DNA from 3 places in the Bacillus sp. N6 genome. Region 2 is predicted to be linked to each of the others. Evidence: predicted binding sites of a transcription regulator. Region 2 holds the regulator's gene; each other region holds the start of a gene.
The links. The regulator Rex, encoded in region 2, represses fermentation and respiration genes when NADH is low (regulators of the CRP and FNR family bind a similar motif). The targets are predictions, from matches to a motif close to TTGTGAAATATTTCACAA.
Positions count from the first base shown of each region.

Region 1: a site for Rex is predicted at 2,385-2,402, ahead of adhE (bifunctional acetaldehyde-CoA/alcohol dehydrogenase). Genes of this name have one in related genera too.
Region 3: a site for Rex is predicted at 1,989-2,006, ahead of ACUXVC_RS25180 (L-lactate dehydrogenase). Genes of this name have one in related genera too.

Region 1 covers NZ_CM127843.1:4,271,842-4,276,063, reverse strand. Annotated here, with positions in the region: gene mtnN (5'-methylthioadenosine/S-adenosylhomocysteine nucleosidase) at 1-193, shown strand, start outside; gene ACUXVC_RS22020 (O-acetylserine dependent cystathionine beta-synthase) at 276-1,199, shown strand; gene ACUXVC_RS22015 (bifunctional cystathionine gamma-lyase/homocysteine desulfhydrase) at 1,203-2,336, shown strand; gene adhE (bifunctional acetaldehyde-CoA/alcohol dehydrogenase) at 2,598-4,222, shown strand, end outside.
Region 2 covers NZ_CM127843.1:253,020-257,241, forward strand. Annotated here, with positions in the region: gene ACUXVC_RS01485 (ABC-F family ATP-binding cassette domain-containing protein) at 1-1,265, opposite strand, end outside; gene ACUXVC_RS01490 (redox-sensing transcriptional repressor Rex) at 1,452-2,081, shown strand; gene ACUXVC_RS01495 (YdiK family protein) at 2,111-2,302, opposite strand; gene ACUXVC_RS01500 (CPBP family intramembrane glutamic endopeptidase) at 2,299-3,048, opposite strand; gene groES (co-chaperone GroES) at 3,439-3,723, shown strand; gene groL (chaperonin GroEL) at 3,762-4,222, shown strand, end outside.
Region 3 covers NZ_CM127843.1:4,858,797-4,863,018, forward strand. Annotated here, with positions in the region: gene ACUXVC_RS25175 (PTS transporter subunit IIC) at 1-924, opposite strand, end outside; gene ACUXVC_RS25180 (L-lactate dehydrogenase) at 947-1,897, opposite strand; gene ACUXVC_RS25185 (spore coat protein) at 2,140-2,391, opposite strand; gene ACUXVC_RS25190 (hypothetical protein) at 2,405-2,590, opposite strand; gene ACUXVC_RS25195 (CPBP family intramembrane glutamic endopeptidase) at 2,734-3,447, opposite strand; gene ACUXVC_RS25200 (TetR/AcrR family transcriptional regulator) at 3,907-4,222, opposite strand, start outside.

The sequences.
Region 1 (4,222 bases), 1.3 Mb from region 2:
TCTTTATGCGGTAGAAATGGAAGCAGCAGCTGTCGCACAAGTATGCCACCAATATGAAGTTCCGTTTGTTATCATTCGCGCACTTTCTGATATTGCTGGTAAAGAATCAAATGTTTCATTTGATCAGTTTTTAGATCAAGCAGCTCTTCATTCTACAAACTTTATCGTAAAAGTGTTAGAAGAGTTAAAGTAATGTAACAAAAAGGCAACTGTCTCATATAAAGAAAATACATACAGTTGCCTTTTCTTTATTGGCAAACAAGGGGGAGAACACGATGAATGTATATCGTGGAGTTCATGAGTTAATTGGTCATACACCAATTGTAGAAATTACTCGTTTTTCACTTCCGAAAGGGGTCCGCTTATTTGCAAAGCTTGAATTTTATAACCCAGGCGGAAGCGTTAAGGATCGTTTAGGAAGAGAATTAATCGAAGATGCGCTAGAAAAAGGGCTTGTTACCCAAGGTGGAACAATTATTGAACCGACTGCTGGGAATACTGGTATTGGACTGGCACTTGCAGCATTAGAACATGATTTACGTGTTATCGTTTGTGTACCAGAGAAATTTAGTATTGAAAAACAAGAATTGATGAAAGCACTAGGTGCAACGGTCGTGCATACACCGACTGAGCAAGGAATGACCGGTGCAATTGCAAAAGCAAAAGAATTAGTAAATGAAATACCGAATTCATACTCTCCAAGTCAGTTTGCGAATGAAGCAAACCCGCGTGCTTATTTCAAAACACTAGGTCCTGAACTTTGGGATGCACTGAATGGAGAGATTAACATATTTGTTGCTGGAGCAGGAACTGGCGGTACGTTTATGGGGACTGCATCTTATTTGAAAGAAAAAAATATAGATATTAAAACAGTTATCGTAGAGCCAGAAGGATCTATTTTAAATGGTGGTAAGGCTGGTTCACATGAGACCGAAGGAATTGGACTGGAATTTATCCCGCCATTTTTGAAGACATCTTATTTTGATGAAATTCATACGATTTCTGATCGGAATGCATTTTTACGAGTGAAAGAATTAGCGCAAAAAGAAGGACTTCTCGTTGGGAGCTCTTCAGGAGCAGCATTTCATGCGAGCTTACTTGAGGCAGAGAAGGCAGCACCAGGTACAAATATTGTAACCATTTTTCCTGATAGCAGTGAGCGCTATTTAAGTAAAGACATATACAAAGGATGGGAATAAAAAATGAGAGCAAAGACAAAGTTAATTCATGGTATTCGCATAGGAGAACCTTCAACTGGATCTGTAAACGTACCGATCTATCAAACAAGTACGTACAAACAAGAAGCGGTTGGTAAGCATCAAGGATATGAATATTCACGTACAGGCAACCCAACACGTGCAGCTTTAGAAGAAATGATCGCCGTATTAGAAAATGGTCATGCTGGATTTGCATTCGGTTCTGGAATGGCTGCTATTACAGCGACAATTATGTTGTTCTCAAAAGGTGACCACGTTATTTTAACAGATGATGTTTATGGTGGAACGTATCGTGTTATTACGAAAGTATTAAACCGCTTCGGTATTGAACATACATTTGTAGACACAACAAACTTAGAGGAAGTTGTAGAAGCAATTCGTCCAAATACGAAAGCGATCTATGTGGAAACACCAACGAACCCACTACTAAAAATTACTGATATTAAGAAAATATCTACTCTTGCTAAAGAGAAAGATTTATTAACAATTATTGATAATACATTCATGACGCCATATTGGCAGTCGCCGATTTCTTTAGGAGCAGACATTGTACTTCATAGTGCAACGAAATATTTAGGAGGTCATAGTGACGTAGTTGCAGGTCTAGTAGTGGTAAATAGCCCACAACTAGCAGAAGACCTTCACTTTGTACAAAACTCAACAGGAGGTATTCTTGGACCACAAGATAGCTTCTTACTACTTCGCGGTTTAAAAACGTTAGGAATTCGTATGGAAGAACATGAAACGAATTCACGCGCTATTGCTGAATTCTTAAATAATCATCCAAAAGTAAATAAAGTATATTACCCAGGTCTTGAATCACATCAAAACCACGAATTAGCAACAGAACAAGCAAATGGATTTGGTGCTATTATTTCGTTTGATGTAGATAGTGAGGAAACATTAAATAAAGTACTTGAGAAACTGCAATACTTTACACTTGCTGAAAGCTTAGGAGCAGTAGAAAGTTTAATTTCTATCCCATCTCAAATGACACATGCATCAATCCCAGCAGATCGCCGTAAAGAATTAGGAATTACAGATACATTAATTCGTATTTCTGTCGGTATTGAAGATGGTGAAGATTTAATTGAAGATTTAGCACAAGCGCTAGCGTAATAAAAAATGCACTGCTAATGTGGAGCAGTGCATTTTTATTATGTTAATTTGTGAAACATTTCACAAATTAGACATACACAAATGAAATGATTTCATGTATATTGAATTCATGAAATGTTATTCACGAGCAAACTTGTGAAATGTTTCACAAACAATGGGATTCATGTAGGACGGTAACTCTATTTTTTTTCGCTAATCGGGACTTATTATGACCTATAGGGACTTATAAAGACCGTGATAACAGAATAGGAGGAAATTTGCATGGTAGTCAAAGAGAAAGTTGTAAATGAAATGCAAGAGGTAAAAGAGATGATTGATATGTTAGTAAATAACGGTCAACAAGCTTTACAAGCATTAGAAAGTTTTACACAAGAGCAGATTGACAACATTGTTCATGAAATGGCATTAGCAGGTGTTGATCAACATATGCCACTTGCAAAATTGGCTGTTGAAGAAACAGGCCGTGGTGTCTATGAAGACAAATGCATTAAAAATATTTTTGCCACTGAATATATTTGGCATAGTATAAAGCAAAATAAAACGGTAGGAATTATTCACGAAGATCCTCATGAAGAAATAATAGAAATTGCAGAACCTGTCGGTGTAGTAGCTGGGGTAACACCAGTAACGAATCCAACGTCGACAACAATGTTTAAAGCGTTGATTGCGATAAAAACGAGAAATCCAATTATTTTCGCATTTCATCCTTCTGCACAAAATTGTTCGGTGGCAGCAGCGAAAACCGTATATGATGCAGCAATGAAAGCTGGTGCACCAAAACATTGTATTCAATGGATTGAAAGACCGTCTGTCGAAGCGACGAAACAATTAATGAACCATGAGGGTGTGGCACTCGTTCTAGCAACTGGAGGCGCTGGTATGGTGAAATCAGCTTACTCTACTGGAAAACCAGCGCTAGGTGTAGGTCCTGGTAATGTACCGTGTTATATAGAAAAATCAGCACATGTAAAACGAGCTGTTAATGATTTAATTTTATCGAAAACATTTGATAACGGTATGATTTGTGCATCGGAACAAGCAATCATTGTCGATAAAGAAATCTATGATGATGTTAAAACAGAAATGATCGAAAACAATTGTTACTTTGTAACAGAAGAAGAAAGAAAAAAATTAGAAAAGCTCGTTATAAATGAAAATACATGTGCAGTAAATAGTGATATTGTAGGAAAATCAGCACAGTATATTGCCGAATTAGTTGGGATTACTGTTCCTGAACATACAAAAATGCTTGTAGCTGAAATTCAAGGTATCGGAGCAGCATACCCGTTATCTCGTGAGAAACTGAGCCCAGTATTAGCCTGTGTGAAGGCGAATTCATTAGAAAAAGGATTTACATATTGCGAAGAAATGTTGAACCTCGGTGGTTTAGGACATTCAGCAGTTATTCATTCTACAAATAAAGAAGTGCAAAAGCAATTTGGATTACGTATGAAAGCTTGCCGTCTCATTGTAAATGCACCTTCATCACAAGGTGGAATAGGGGATATATATAACGGATTTATTCCATCACTTACACTTGGTTGTGGTTCTTACGGAAAAAATTCAGTTTCCCAAAATGTAACAGCGACTCATTTATTAAATATAAAAAGGCTGGCAAATAGAAAAAAGAATATGCAGTGGTTCAAATTGCCACCAAAAATTTATTTTGAAAAACATGCTACAGCGTATTTAGCAAATATGCCTAACATTTCACGTGCATTTATTGTAACGGATCCTGGAATGGTTGAACATGGCTATGTGGATACAGTCACGCACTATTTAAACAAGCATGCAAATGATGTGAAAATTGAAGTTTTCTTTGAGGTCGAACCAGATCCATCAGATGAAACTGTCTTTAAAGGTGCGGAAATGATGAGAAGCTTTAA
Region 2 (4,222 bases):
TGCAGTGGATATTCATCCCATAGTTCATTTAAAACCCGTTTAGAAGATGTTAAGTTTGCTTGTTCTTGATCATAATAACCAACAGATACATTTGATCCGAAAGAAACATCGCCATTTAATAGTGGTAACTTATTCACAATAGATTTTAATAATGTGGATTTCCCAATTCCGTTTGGACCAACTAAAGCAACACTATCTCCGCGAGTTAAGCGCATAGTTACGTTTTCAATTATAGGGTCCTCATCATAGCCAATGGTTGCATCCTTTACTTGTAAAACATCATTTCCACTTTGCTTTTCAATATCGAAGTGGAATGATGCTGACTTAGAATCACCTAATGGTCTCGTTAATAATTCCATTCTGTCTAGTTGTTTACGGCGACTTTGAGCACGTTTCGTTGTAGAGGCGCGAGCTATATTCTTTTGAACGAAGTCCTCAAGTTTTGCGATTTCATCTTGTTGTTTTTCGTAACGTTTCATTTCTTGCTCATATAATGCTGATTTTAAGTCTAAATATTTACTGTAGTTACCAACAAATCGTCTGCTTTCTTTATTCGAAATTTCATATACTTGTGTAACGAGTTTGTCTAAGAAATAACGGTCATGTGAAACGATTAATATTGCGCCAGGATAACCTTGTAAATATTGCTCAAGCCATGTTAATGTTTCGATGTCTAAATGGTTTGTAGGCTCGTCCAAAATAAGTAAGTCTGGTTTTGTTAATAATAATTTCCCAAGAGCTAATCTTGTTTTTTGCCCACCGCTTAAAGTAGAAATCGTCGTCTGGTGCGTTTCAACTGGGAAGCCAAGGCCGCTTAAAATGGAGCGAATGTCCGCTTCATATTGATATCCACCTTGATCTTTATAATTGAGTTGCAATTGGTCATAATCAGCTAACAATCTTTCATATATAGCTTCGTTTGAAAAGTTTTCTTCTTTTCCCATTTCTTGCTCAAGCCTTCGAAGTTTTGTCTCCATTTGCTGTAAGTGGGTAAAGACGGTTAGCATTTCATCCCAAATTGTTAAAGACGTTTCTAGGCCGGTATTTTGAGCTAAATACCCGATTGAGACATCTTTCGGTTTTATAATTTCGCCACCATCATGTGATAACTCACCAGCGATAATTTTTAATAATGTAGATTTTCCAGCTCCATTCCTTCCAACTAATGCGATACGATCTTTTGTTTGTACTTCCAATTTTATGTTTGCAAGAATTGTTTCTGCACCGTATAATTTCGAAAGTCCATTTACTTGTAATAAAATCAATGTTTTCACCTCAAATAATTTCTTAACTTTGCCATGTTTATATTTCTCAATCATACTAAAAATAGTGTATAGTTTAAAATAAGAGAGAATACTTCTTCTCTTTATTATACAAGGAATTTAATGAGTGCTAAACTTCTGTATTTGATTAAAGTATATGAATAAAGATAGGAAGAGAGGAGAGGTTATATGGATCAGCAAAAGATTCCACAAGCCACTGCTAAAAGATTGCCTCTATACTATCGATTTATCCAAAACTTATCTCTTTCTGGTAAGCAGCGTGTTTCATCGGCCGAATTGAGTGAAGCGGTAAAAGTAGATTCCGCAACAATACGAAGAGATTTTTCGTATTTTGGAGCGTTAGGGAAAAAGGGATATGGATATAACGTAAATTATTTATTATCATTTTTCCGCGAAACACTTGATCAAGATGATATAACGCGTGTAGCACTTATTGGAGTAGGTAATTTAGGGACCGCTTTCTTACATTATAATTTCACGAAAAACAATAATACAAAAATTGAAATGGCATTTGATGTTAGTGAAGAGAAAGTTGGAACAGAAATCGGGGGCATTCCTGTATACCATTTAGATGAATTAGAAGAGAGATTATCAAATGATATACAAGTGGCAATATTAACAGTACCGGCTACAGTAGCACAAGCTGTAGCAGATAGATTAGCTGAAACGAGCGTGCATGGTATTTTGAATTTCACACCAGCACGATTAAACGTATCAGAGAATATTAGAATTCATCATATTGATTTAGCTGTAGAGTTACAAACATTAGTTTACTTTTTGAAAAACTATCCACAATAAAACGCAGAGGAAGCGACCTCTGCGTTTTATTATTGTTTCTTCTTTGTGAATTTAACTAATATAAGGCGAAGTGCCAAATTAAAATCAATTGTTGCCATAACTGCAAATAGTATTGTCCACACATTCCAGATTGTATCTGTTACGTTCGTAATGGCGAAGCGTGTAAAGATACATCCAAGAAGGAAGTATAGTGCAGCCATGAACAATGGTGAGTTTCTCATACAAAAAATCCTCCGATAAAGCCTTGCATTTTTTCAGCTTCTTTAATCATTTCTTGAATTTGCTCATTGCTCATAAAAATTTGCCCAATAGCGACTAATGTATTCATCGCAACATGAGCTGCAATCGGAACGATAATACGCTTCGTCTTCACATATAAGAAGGCGAATACGAGCCCCATAGCAGTGTATACCAATAAGTGAGTAAAATCAAAATGGATTGCTGCAAATACAAGCGAACTAATGATAGCTGCAATAAAGAAGTTAAACTTCTTATAAAGTGTACCAAATAAAATTTTTCTAAATACGATTTCTTCCAAGATAGGTCCGATTATAGATACGACAATAAGGAACCAAGGTGTCGTTCTTGCAATTTCCATCAGTTTCATTGTATTTTCTGAACCTTGTTTAATTCCTAGCAGCTGCATCTCGATCATACCGGCAACTATTTGTGAAAAGAAAGCCAAGAAGAAGCCGATGAAAATCCATCCAATAGTAGCTGGAACAGAAGAGCGCATTGCATCTAAATGCCTGTCACGAATGTCTGTTCTAAGTAACCAAAGTACGATACATAATGCAACAAAGAAGCTAATAATTGCCCAGTGTCCCGTTATGATTTGTCCTTTTTCCTCCATGGTAAATCCTCTATTATCATAGAGTCCTGTTTTTAGGAGAAGTGGTAATCCAACAATTCCAGATAACTGCATTAAAATGTATGTAACGATAATCCACCAGTATTGTTTCTTCAAATAGTTTAACCATCCTTTCTAACTCTAGTGTATGAGATGAGGTAGGATAACATGTAAATATGTTATCTACGATATAAACTTTCATTCGAATTATGATTTTTTTGTAAATCCGTATTTGAAATTAAAGTAGGAGACAGGAAAAAGTTGTACGTTTAGCGAAAACAACTTAGGGTGTCTTTCATATTGTAACATACGAGTAGGGGAAACAACGATTCATATAGTAAAGGCAGTATTCTATATAGAAAGTTTATATAGTAATTTGCGAAAAAATTATGATTTTTTTACTTGCAAAAGAAATTGAGATTATTTATTATTATAAGTGTGTTAGCACTCGGATGACTTGAGTGCTAATAAATAAAATTTACATACAAAATGAGGAGGTTATTGTTCATGCTAAAGCCATTAGGTGATCGCGTTGTAATTGAGCTTGTTCAAGCAGAAGAAAAAACAGCAAGTGGTATTGTATTACCAGATACTGCAAAAGAAAAACCACAAGAGGGTAAAGTTGTTGCAGTAGGTACTGGTCGAGTGCTTGAAAATGGTGAGCGTGTTGCTTTAGAGGTAGCAGCAGGTGATCTTATCATCTTCTCAAAATATGCAGGTACTGAAGTGAAATACGAAGGTACAGACTACTTGATTTTACGTGAAAGTGACATTTTAGCAGTTATCGGTTAATTATATAAATCTTAAAAAATCCAAGGGGGTCAATTATTATGGCAAAAGATATTAAATTTAGTGAAGAAGCACGTCGTTCGATGCTTCGCGGTGTCGACACTCTTGCAAACGCAGTAAAAGTAACGCTTGGACCAAAAGGTCGTAACGTTGTACTTGAGAAAAAATTTGGTTCACCACTTATTACAAATGATGGTGTAACAATCGCAAAAGAAATCGAATTAGAAGATGCATTCGAAAACATGGGTGCAAAATTAGTAGCAGAAGTTGCTAGCAAAACAAATGATGTAGCTGGTGATGGCACAACAACTGCAACTGTATTAGCGCAAGCTATGATTCGTGAAGGTCTTAAAAACGTAACAGCTGGTGCTAACCCAATGGGTCTTCGTAAAGGTATCGAAAAAGCTGTTACTGCTGCAATTGAAGAATTAAAAACGATTTCTAAACCAATCGAAGGCAAATCTTCTATCGCACAAGTAGCTGCTATTTCTGCAGCTGACGA
Region 3 (4,222 bases), 750 kb from region 2:
GACGATATAAGTAATTACCATCGCCGGGAGAACTTCCCATCCTTCGCTGGAAATTAAATTAATTGGTGCGATAAGAGAACTTAATCCAAGACCTGCAATTTCTTTTCCTGCTTCCAGTTGGAAAATTAATGCGGATACCGGACCGACTATAGCACTGGCGACGACAGTTGGGACGAGAATCATTGGATTTTTAGTGATATTTGGCAACTGTACTTTCGGAGTACAAAGAGCTTGAGCTAATATGCCACCTAAATTGTTTTCTTTTGCTGAGATGACAGAGAATCCGATAAACTGAGCAACGCATCCGGCAAGAGCTGCACCACCTGCAACACCGTCTAAGCTAAGTGCGATCGCTAACGCAGCTGATGAAGCTGGAGAGATAAGTAATAGTCCCCAAACTACTGCAATGACGATAGAAGCGATAAACGGGCTACCAGCTGAGCTATCTTTAATGAACGCTCCAACTGCATTTAAAACAGGAGTAATATTATGAGATAACCAAATACCAACTAAACCAGAACCTAATATGGCCGCAAATGGAACGAGCATCATATCTAAAGCAGTTTTTCCGCTTAAACGTTTACCAATATATACAGCTAAAGTTGCTGTTAATAATGCACCGATTGGCTCACCAGTTTTAATAATTAGACCAGCTTCAGTAATTGAAATGGATCCGGCACCAATCGCTCCGGCTACCATCGCCGAGAAGATTACAAGACCGTTTGCACCGAGCATAAAAGCAATGCCGGCACCAATCGCTGGTGCCATTAGTGATTTTGCAACAACTCCGATTGTAATAAGTAATGGTATATCAACAATTCTTCCTATATTTTCGATTAGTAAACCAATTCCGAGGGATACGAAAATACCTTGTGCGATACCAGCAGATGCTTTAAATACACGAGACATTATATATTCCTTCATTTGTTTCACCTTCTCCTATAAGTTAGTAACCAATTGTTTTCATATAATCACGTAAAATATCGTTTGATTTTGCGAATCGAGATTCTTCATCCTCTGTTAAATTGAGTTCTACAACTTCTCTTATACCGTCTCTAGTAATAATAGCGGGTACTCCTGTACAAATATCATATTCACCGTACTCACCATCTAAAATGGCTGATACAGCAATGACACGGTGATCATCATTAAAGATTGAGCTTGCAATATATGCTAGAGAATTTCCGATTCCGTAATAAGTAGTTCCTTTACGTTTATAAATTTCCCATCCGGCTTTTGCAGTCTTCTCAACGATTTCATCTAAATCTATTTCACCAAATCGTTCTTTTTGTTCTTCTAAAATTTGCAGAATTGGCTTTCCACCAACAGTTACATGAGACCAAGCAACCATTTGAGAATCACCATGTTCTCCTAATGAATACCCATGAATACTACGAGGGTCTACATGTAGCATTTCAGATAAAATTGTTCTTAAGCGAGAAGAATCTAGTGATGTACCAGTACCGATTACGCGATTTCTAGGTAATCCAGATAATTTCCACACTTCATATGTAATAATATCAACTGGGTTCGATGCAAGTAAGAAAATACCATCAAATCCACTTGCCATTACACCACCAACAACACTTTCCATAATCTTCGCACTCGCTCCTAAAGTATCTAAGCGACTTTGTCCAGGTTTTGGTGCTGGCCCTGCTGTAATAATAACAATGTCCATATCTTTGCAGTCTTCATAGCTTCCTGCATATACTTTTGTTCTTGTATTTGTAAAGTTAATGCAATGTGATAAATCCATTGCTTCCCCAACTGCACGTTCATGATTTATATCAATTAATAATAGCTCTTCGCAAATACCTTGATTCACAATAGAATACGCACAACTTGATCCAACTAATCCAGTACCGATAATTGCAATTTTTCTTGTATGTCTTTTCATAGCAATCTCTCCTAAGTGATCATATAATCTATTTCTTTTGTTCTTTACACTCCTAATTATAGAGGTTCTCACGATAGAAACCATGGATACTTTGTGAAATATTGAGCAAAGTTTTTGTCCTTTTTGTGAATTGTCATATTCCATTTTCGTCATATTTGTTACAACTGGAAAAATATTTATTATGTATTTATTGACATATACAAAAAGAAAACGAACGAATAGATTCGCTCGTTTTCTTTTCCCTATTGTTCCGCACTTAATTGACTTTTTAATTGCTGTACAATCATCGGATTAGCAGGTGCTGCCGGTTTGTAATAACTCTTTTGCTTTGCGTACTCATACATATTACGTTGGCGCGCCTCGTCTTGATTACGAATTTGAATTAACGTTTGATGTAACTGTTCATTATCAGACTGAGCAATATAATTTGCATAGCTTGTTAAACTTGCATTTAATCCTGCTAAATAATCATTTACCATATCTTTTTCATTCATCTTTCTCTTCCTCCTATCCTAGGAAAGTCATTAATTGCTGTTTCGTATTTCGTGCATCTTGCGCATCTTTTTGTAGCATTTGTTTCAGTTGTGGATCTGTACACGTCTGTGCATACTGCTCCAACTTGTTAATAATCGTTGCATGTCCACCAATTAAATGACGTAAGTTTTCTACTTCAAGCTCTGTTAAGTTTTGCATATAACATACCCGCCTTTCTTTGTTCATTCATCATTAGTATTTGGTTCTTTTTGGATTGTATTCATCAACTTTTCCCACATATAAACAAAATAAAAGATGAATAGCTAGGCCATTCATCTTTTATGCTAAATATTCATTCAATTTTATAAAGAAACAATCATACTTATACTCACAAGTAGGTTCCATACAATATGTAAAATGATGCTAGGTAAAATAGATTGTGTTTTCTTATATAACATAGCAAATACAATCCCCATAATCATTGCCGTAACCGGAAAACCACCATGAAGAATCCCAAAGATAAAGGAAGAAATAATAATACCAACTAGAAAACTATATTTCTTTTCAAAAAATCGATACAAAATACCTCTATATAAAATTTCTTCTTTAATTGGTGTAATTATAGCAACACTTAACACATATATAATACTTTGTAGACTATTTTGAAGTCCTAAGCTCCCTAATTGATCTCTTTGCTGCTCTGCACTTTCAAAGCTAAACAACTCTAACATTACATACTGAGTTAATGCAATGATGATAAAACCTATTAATAAATACAAGTAGGTTTTCCCATTTTTTAAAATAGATACATCCCATATGTTCTTAATAAAATGAAGCACTGGTTTATACGCAAATAAAACAATAGTAACAACAGCTGCATCAAATAGAAGTAAATAATATCCCTCTAAATTAGCACGTAATACCTCTTCTCCAAAAATTCCAAGGGCTAAAGCAAGGAATAATCCCCCTAAGAGTGAGAACCCTAGAATGCTTGCAATCGTTACAACTAGATTTTTATATGTTATGTTATCTACTTCTCTTTCTGCATTATACGCGTCTAATACTGTTTTTCTCATACTATTCCTCCATTTGTTTTCATTACCTTAACAAAAAACCTTTAATACAAATATATAGATAATATAACAATTTTTTCAAAAAGAATAATATGCAATTTTACATATCATGAAAGCTTTGTATTATATAGTTTTTGGAATTAGATTACTATAGAATAATTATTAGATGAAATTCCAAAAATTTCTTATCTATCCACCATAACTCTCGCATCATATAAAATTTATTAGTTAAAGGAGCAATGAACATGAAAACACATGACTTCCTTACAGGAATCCAGAAGGGCTCTGAGCCTAGTCCATATCAAGATCCTATTGCTTTTATTTTCGTTTGCCTTTCTATATACACATTTTTCAAACCTGCTAAATAATATCATGTAATGAGAAAAAGCCTACCGCTCTTTTCGAATCATATGCACTAAAAAACCTTAGAATCACTTCTAAGGTTTTTGTTTGCCTCGTTTCTTATTCACGTAATCCTTTAATAAACGTTTCCAATAATACATATAAACTTATATCCAGATCTAACGGCAAACCAAATCCGCCTTGCTGTTCAATCGAAGCAAATCCATGACAAATACTTCTGAATCCGCGTGTCGCATGAAGTGCATTCTCTCCTTCTAAGCCATACTGTTGTAAAACTCGAAGACAAAGCTTTACAATTTCGTCACCTGCTTTTCTTACTTCTTCATCTCGTAAAAAAGTTGCTTCATATAGTCCAGGATGTTTTCGGACAAATGCTACATACGCTTCTCCTAATGCATGAATTACTTCATCCATC